2 regions of the Lentzea sp. NPDC059081 genome follow, and region 1 is predicted to be linked to the other one. Evidence: riboswitches for the same ligand, from Rfam matches in the RefSeq annotation. Region 1 holds a riboswitch; the other holds the start of a gene.
The links. A riboswitch is a leader RNA that binds a small molecule or an ion and turns the genes downstream of it on or off. The one in region 1 is predicted to bind cobalamin.
Positions count from the first base shown of each region.

Region 2: another riboswitch for cobalamin. It lies ahead of ACFWV3_RS31505 (FecCD family ABC transporter permease); the one in region 1 lies ahead of ACFWV3_RS40555 (putative cobaltochelatase).

Region 1 is NZ_JBHYGW010000035.1:32,573-35,907, reverse strand. Features, by position in the region: gene ACFWV3_RS40570 (hypothetical protein) at 1-60, shown strand, start outside; gene ACFWV3_RS40565 (threonine aldolase family protein) at 83-1,048, shown strand; gene ACFWV3_RS40560 (hypothetical protein) at 1,130-1,654, shown strand; cobalamin riboswitch at 1,790-1,914, shown strand; gene ACFWV3_RS40555 (putative cobaltochelatase) at 1,954-3,335, shown strand, end outside.
Region 2 is NZ_JBHYGW010000018.1:68,227-71,561, reverse strand. Features, by position in the region: gene ACFWV3_RS31520 (hypothetical protein) at 1-340, shown strand, start outside; gene ACFWV3_RS31515 (sigma-70 family RNA polymerase sigma factor) at 337-1,251, opposite strand; gene ACFWV3_RS31510 (dihydrofolate reductase family protein) at 1,290-1,841, shown strand; cobalamin riboswitch at 1,846-1,967, shown strand; gene ACFWV3_RS31505 (FecCD family ABC transporter permease) at 2,003-3,025, shown strand; gene ACFWV3_RS31500 (ABC transporter ATP-binding protein) at 3,025-3,335, shown strand, end outside.

The DNA.
Region 1 (3,335 bases):
CCGGAGTGGCTGCACCTGCTGTCGTTCCGCGCGCCGAAGTCGGTGGCCGTCAGTCGCTGACCTGAGGTTGGATGCGGTGGTGATGAACCGCCAACTCTCGGGTGTCCACAAGAAAACCCTGCTGGAGGCGCTCGGCCCGGTCCCGGACGTCGACCCCGACCGCTACGGCGACGGCGGCCCGGTGGGAGCCCTGGAAACCCGCGTGGCCCAGCTGCTCGGCACCGAGGCAGCGCTGTTCGTGCCGACGGGGACGATGGCCCAGCAGATCGCGCTGAGGTGCTGGGCCGACCGCACCCACAACCCGATCGTCGCCATGCACCCGCAGGCCCACCCGCTGCACCACGAGGACGACGCGCTGACCGTGCTGTCCGGGCTGCGGCCGATCAAGGTCCGCAACTCCGACGTGGGATCGTGCCCCGAGCCGTACGGGACGCTGCTGCTGGAGGTGCCCGACCGCGAGGCCGGGTTCGTCCTGCCGACCTGGGACGAGCTGACGTCGTGGGTGGATGCCGCTCGTGAGCGGGACGCGGTCGTGCACCTCGACGGCGCGCGGCTGTGGGAGAGCACGTTCGGGCTGGGCAAGCCGCTGCCGGAGATCGTCGGGCTGTTCGACTCGGTGTACGTGTCGTTCTACAAGTCGCTGGAGGGGATCTCCGGGGCGGCGCTGGCCGGGTCTGCTGACTTCGTCGAGCAGGCTCGGGTGTGGCGGCATCGGTACGGCGGGATGCTGTTCCAGCAGTGGCCTGCTGCTTTGTCTGCTTTGCACGGGTTGGACACCGTGTTGCCCCGGTTGGGGTCTTATGTCGCGCACGCGAAGGTGGTGGCTGCGGCCATGGGGCTGCCGGAGCCTGATACGCACCAGTTCGCGTTGCGGTTGAGCGGGGATCCTGCTCGGTTGACCGAGGTCAGCGGGAAGTTCCTCGGGTCTTTTTGGCCGGATGGGACTGGGGTGGGGGCGAAGACCGAGGTGACGGTGGCTGGGCCGGCGTTGGAGTGGACCGGTGACGAGGTGGCTTCGGCTTGGGAGGAGTTCCAGAGCTTGATCTGAGGACATCCCACTACCTCGATCGTGTACGGGCGGGTTCTGCCACCATCTGGCCTCCGTTGTCGAAGCAGGGGGCAGTGCGGCGTGACCGGCCATGTGTTCGTGGACGAGACGAAGGAAAAGGGCTATCTCGTCACCGCGGCAGCCCTGGTGTCAGGCGATCTCGCGGCCGCACGTCGGACCGTGCGCGGTCTGATCATGGCCAACCAACGGCGCATCCACTTCCACAAGGAGTCGGACCAGCGCCGGAAGCAGATCCTCGACGCGGTCGTCGAGATCGCGCCTGCCGTCACGATCTACGACGGGTCGGGGTGCGCACGCCGCCGGCAGCGGGACGCGTGCCTGGTCCACCTGGTCGCGGACCTGGCGAAGTCCGGTGCTTCGATGCTGGTGCTCGAACAGGACGACTCGGTCCTCGATGCCGACAAGAAGCTGCTGTACCGCACGGTCCGCGAGCAGGGCTGCCACGAGATGCTCGTCTACCGGCACCACCGAGCCCACGAGGAGCCGTTGCTGGCACTGCCCGATGCGATCGCGTGGTGCTGGCACCGCGGTGGCCATTGGAAGAAGCGCGTGCAGCCACTGGTCGAGGCAGTGCACGTCCTCTGAAACCGCGAAACCCGGCCCACCCACCGTCCGGAAGGCTGCCGGGTCCACTTCGCAGCGCTACTGCGACTGCGCACCGCAACGATACCGCACTTCCCGAGGCGATGTCGCTCACCTGGCTGTTGGTCCTGCCCCCGCCGAATGCGACGATGCCGGGGCTGTGAGGGGAGCGCGAGGAAGCCGGTGTGAATCCGGCGCCGTCCCGCGACTGTGACCGGACCCGCTCCGGGAGTCAGGAACTCGTCCCCCTCGTCACTCGACCGACCACGGGCGTGGACACCCGAGGAAGGACTTCACCGCGCATGTTCCCCTTTTCGGCTGTCGTCGGACATGACGACCTCCGGCTGGCCCTGCTGTTGAACGCCGTGCACCCCGGCATCGGTGGTGTTCTCGTCCGCGGCGAGAAGGGGACCGCGAAGTCGACGATCGTGCGTGCCCTCGCCGCGTTGCTGCCGGAGCTGGAGATCTCCGCGAACTGCCGTTTCGGCTGCGTACCGGGTACGGCGGACTGCCCCGACGCGCCGCACGACGGGGTGGAACGGCGAGCCGCGAAGCTCGTCGAGCTGCCGGTTGGCGCGACCGAGGACCGGCTGGTCGGGTCGCTCGACCTGGAGAAGGCGCTGACCGAGGGCGTGCGGGCGTTCCAGCCCGGGTTGCTGGCGGCGGCGCATCGGGGCGTGCTCTACGTCGACGAGGTCAACCTGCTGCACGACCACTTGGTCGACCTGCTGCTCGACGCTGCGGCGATGGGGCGTGCGCACGTCGAGCGCGAAGGTGTTTCGGTGTCGCACCCGTCGCAGTTCCTGCTGGTCGGGACCATGAACCCCGAGGAGGGAGAGCTGCGGCCGCAGCTGCTCGACCGGTTCGGGCTCACGGTCCAGGTCAAGGCGGCGCGGGACGTGGGGGTGCGTGCGGAGGTCATCCGGCGGCGGCTGGCCTACGAGGCGGACCCCGTGACGTTCGCGGCGAAGTGGGCGCACGAGGACGTTGCGCTGAAGCAGCGGATCGCGGACGCCAAGGCGAAGCTGCCCGAAGTGTCCCTTCCGGACGGTGAGTTGCGCCGGATCGCCGCCGTCTGCGCGGCTTTCGAGGTCGACGGGATGCGGGCGGACCTCGTCGTCGCCCGTGCCGCCACGGCCCACGCTGCGTGGCGCGGGGCGAGCGAGGTCGAGGAGTCCGACGTCGAGGCTGCGGTCAGGCTCGCGCTGCCGCACCGGCGGCGGCGCGACCCGTTCGACGAGCCCGGTATCGAGGAGCAACAGCTCGAGGACGCCATGCGCCAGGCGGCCGAGCACGCCGAGGAGCAGGAGGACGGGCCCGACGACGACGGGCCCGGTGGCGGTGAGCTGCCCGAACCCCAGGAAAGTCCCCGAGATGCTCCGAAGGGGAACGGGAACGCGCCCCAGGAGCGGCCGGCGCCGGAGCCGTCGCCCGCGTTCAAGGCGCGGATGCTGGAGGTGCCCGGAGTCGGCGAAGGCGCGCCCGGCAAGCGGTCCAGGGCCCGTGCGCGCACCGGCCGCGTCGTGCGGTCGTCCACAGTGGACGGAAGTGGGCTGCACCTGGTCGACACGCTCACGAACGCGGCGCCGCACCAGGCGAGCCGCGGACGGACGGGTCCCGGCCTGCTCCTCACGGCGGCAGACCTGCGCAAGGCGGTGCGGGAGGGCAAGGAGTCGAACCTCGT
Region 2 (3,335 bases), on a different contig from region 1:
GGCGCTCTACGGCCCGTTCGGCCGCAGGACGTCCACCGGTGACTCCGTCTTCAACGCCCTGTGGAAGATCCGCAACGAGCTGGAGGACCTGGAGCAGTTCGCGCCGCCGCTGTGGAAGGTGCTCGTGAAGGGCGCCCGGCGGGACGTGTGGCACGTCGGGCACCAGGTGTCGATCTTCCCCGGCGACCGCGCGGAGGTCCTCGTGCCCGGCGAGAAGGTGACGGAGACCGTCGACGTGCTCGCGGTGCTGGAGCCGCACGACACCCCGAAGTGGGGGCTGGTCGAGCAGCAGATGGCGAACTGCGCGGCGTACTTCGACCGGTTCGCGCCGGGTTCCTAGAGCGTCGCGGGCAGGTCGAACGCCGCGAACACCGCCGGGTCCTGGAAGACGAAGGTGTGGGCGATCAGCCCGTCCACGACGGAGAACACCTGCAGCGTGTGCAACCGGCCGTCGCCCGTGTAGGCGGCGACGGCCGGTTGTCCGTTGGCGGCGGTCGGAGTCATGCGCCAGCCGACGCCGCGCCGTGCGAACACGTGGCGGATGAACGCCGCGTAGTCGTCGCGCCCGAGGAACCACAACGGGACCGGCGGCATCTCCAGGACCGCGTCCTCGGTGAGCAACGCGACGAGCGCCTCGACGTCGGCGGCTTCGAAGGCCCGCACGTAGGCCTCGACCGTGCGGGCGGCGGCGGGATCACCGGCGGGCGCGACTCCGGCCAAGCCCGCCCGCGCCCGTTGCAGGGCGCTGGTGACCGACGCGACGGTGGTGCCGAGCTGCACCGCCACCTCGGCGGCGCTGAACTCCAGCACCTCGCGCAGCACCCAGACGGCGCGCTGGCGGGCGGGCAACGTCTGCATCGCCGCGACCAGCGCGAGCCGCAGGCTGTCCCGCCGCACCGCCAGCTCCGCGGGATCGGCCGACTCGTCGGGGAACGGCTGGAGCCACGGCACCTCGAAGGCGGGCACGAGCGCGGCCTCCGGATCGGTGCCCGGCGCGCCCAGCCCGGACGGCAGCGGCCGGCGCGCCTTGCCCTCCAGCGCCGTCAGGCAGACGTTCGTCGCGATGCGGTACAGCCACGTGCGGACCGAGGCCTTGCGCTCGTCGTAGCGCTCGCGGGCGTTCCACGCGCGGAGCAGCGTGTCCTGCACCAGGTCCTCGGCCTCGTGGACCGATCCGAGCATGCGGTAGCAGTACGCCAGCAGCTCGCGGCGGTGCTGCTCCAGACGCGTCTCGAAACCGGTGCTCGTCATCGCGATGAGTATCACCGCCGTCGCCGGTACGTACTGGCATGAGCGATCTGATTGTCACCGAGTTCGTCACACTGGACGACGTCGTCGAGGACCCCGACGGACGGGCCGGCACCCCCGGCGGAGGCTGGGCGTTCCGGCACGGGGAGAAGGCGGTGGCGGGCGACAAGTTCGACCTCGGCCCGCTGTTCGAGACCGGCGTCATGCTCTTCGGGCGCACGACCTGGGAGCACTTCTCGAAGCTGTGGCCCAGCCGCACCGGCCCGTTCGCCGACCGGATGAACGCCATCCCCAAGGTTGTCGTGTCCAAGTCCCTGACCAGCGCGGACGCGTGGCAGAACTCATCCGTGACGGACGATCTCGTGTCGACCGTGCGCGCGCTGAAGGCACGTCAGGACATCGTCGTCGTGGGCAGCATCAGCGTTGTGCGCGCGTTGGCCGAACACGGTCTCGTCGACGAGTACCGGCTGATGGTGTTCCCGACGGTCCTGGGTGCCGGCGAGCGGCTTTTCACCGTTCCGGGAGAGCTGCGTCTCACGTCCGTGGAGCAGAAGGGGAGTGGTGCGCTCATGCGGTACCGGACGGACACGTGATCGTGTCGGGTTAGAGTGCAGATGTCGCGTGTGGGGGAAGTCCGGTCGAAGTCCGGCGCTGACCCGCAACGGTAGGCCCCTCCCCGGGGGCAAGCCCGAATACCCGCACACGGCATGCACAGCTACTCCGACTCCTGCCGTGGACTGCGGGAAGGGACCCAGTGATCTCCAAGATCAGCGCGCTCGTCGGCGTGCTCGTCGTCAGCATCGTGGCGGGCGTGGCGCTCGGTCCCGTCTCCGTGCCGTTCGACGTCACCCTCGACCTGCTGTGGGCCGCGCTCACCGGCGGCACGATCCCCGCCGACCTCGCCGGCCAGTACCACATCGTCTGGGACATCCGGCTGCCCCGCGTGCTGCTGGCCGCGGTCGTGGGCGCCGGTCTCAGCGTGGTCGGCGTGGCGATCCAGGCCATGGTCCGCAACGCCCTCGCGGACCCGTACGTGCTCGGCATCTCGTCGGGCGCGAGCGTGGGGGCGACGGCCGTGGCGACGCTCGGGGTGTTGCAGGGCCTCGGTGTCTACGCGCTGTCCACGGGCGCGTTCCTGACGGGTCTCGGCGCCACGGCGCTGGTCTACCTCACCGCGCGCACGAGCCGAGGGCTCACACCGCTGCGGCTGGTGCTGACCGGAACCGCGCTGGCGTACGGGTTCTCCGCGGTGGCGATGCTGCTCGTGTTCCAGGCGCCGCACGGCGAGGCGGCCCGCAGCGCCATGTTCTGGCTGCTGGGCAGTCTCGGCGGGGCGAACTGGCAGTCGTTGCCGATCGCTTTGACCGTGACGGTCCTCGGGATCGTGTACCTGATGACCAAGGCGCGGCAGCTCAACGCGCTGGCGATGGGGGACGAGACCGCGACCACGCTCGGCGTCGCGGTCACCCGGTTCCGCACGCACCTGTTCATCGTCACCGCGGGCATCACCGGCGTGCTGGTCGCGGTGAGCGGTGCCGTCGGGTTCGTCGGACTGATGCTGCCGCACCTCACGCGGATGGTCGTCGGTGCGGACCACCGGCGCGTGCTGCCCCTCGCCCCGCTGGCCGGGGCGTCGTTCCTCGTCTGGGTCGACGTCGCCGCCCGCATGCTGGCCGCGCCGGAAGAGCTGCCGCTCGGCGTCATCACCGCCGCGATCGGCGTGCCGTGCTTCATCTTCCTCATGCGTCGCAGGACCTACGTCTTCGGAGGCCGCTGATGCGCGTCGACGTCCAGCAGCTCACCGTCGACGGCATCATCGAGGACATCACGCTGTCCGCCGACGACGAGGTGGTCGGCATCGTCGGCCCGAACGGCAGCGGCAAGTCCACGACCCTGCGCTGCGTCTACCGCGCCCTGAAGCCGGACGCGGGCGCCGTGCTGATCGACGGCCGCAACGTCCACAAGCGACACGACCTGGCCCGCGAGCTGTCCGCGCTGACCCAGGAGTCGCAGGTCGAGTTCGACTTCACGGTCGCCGAGGTCGTGGAGATGGGCCGCCTGCCGCACGACCGCTCCCCGGCTCACGA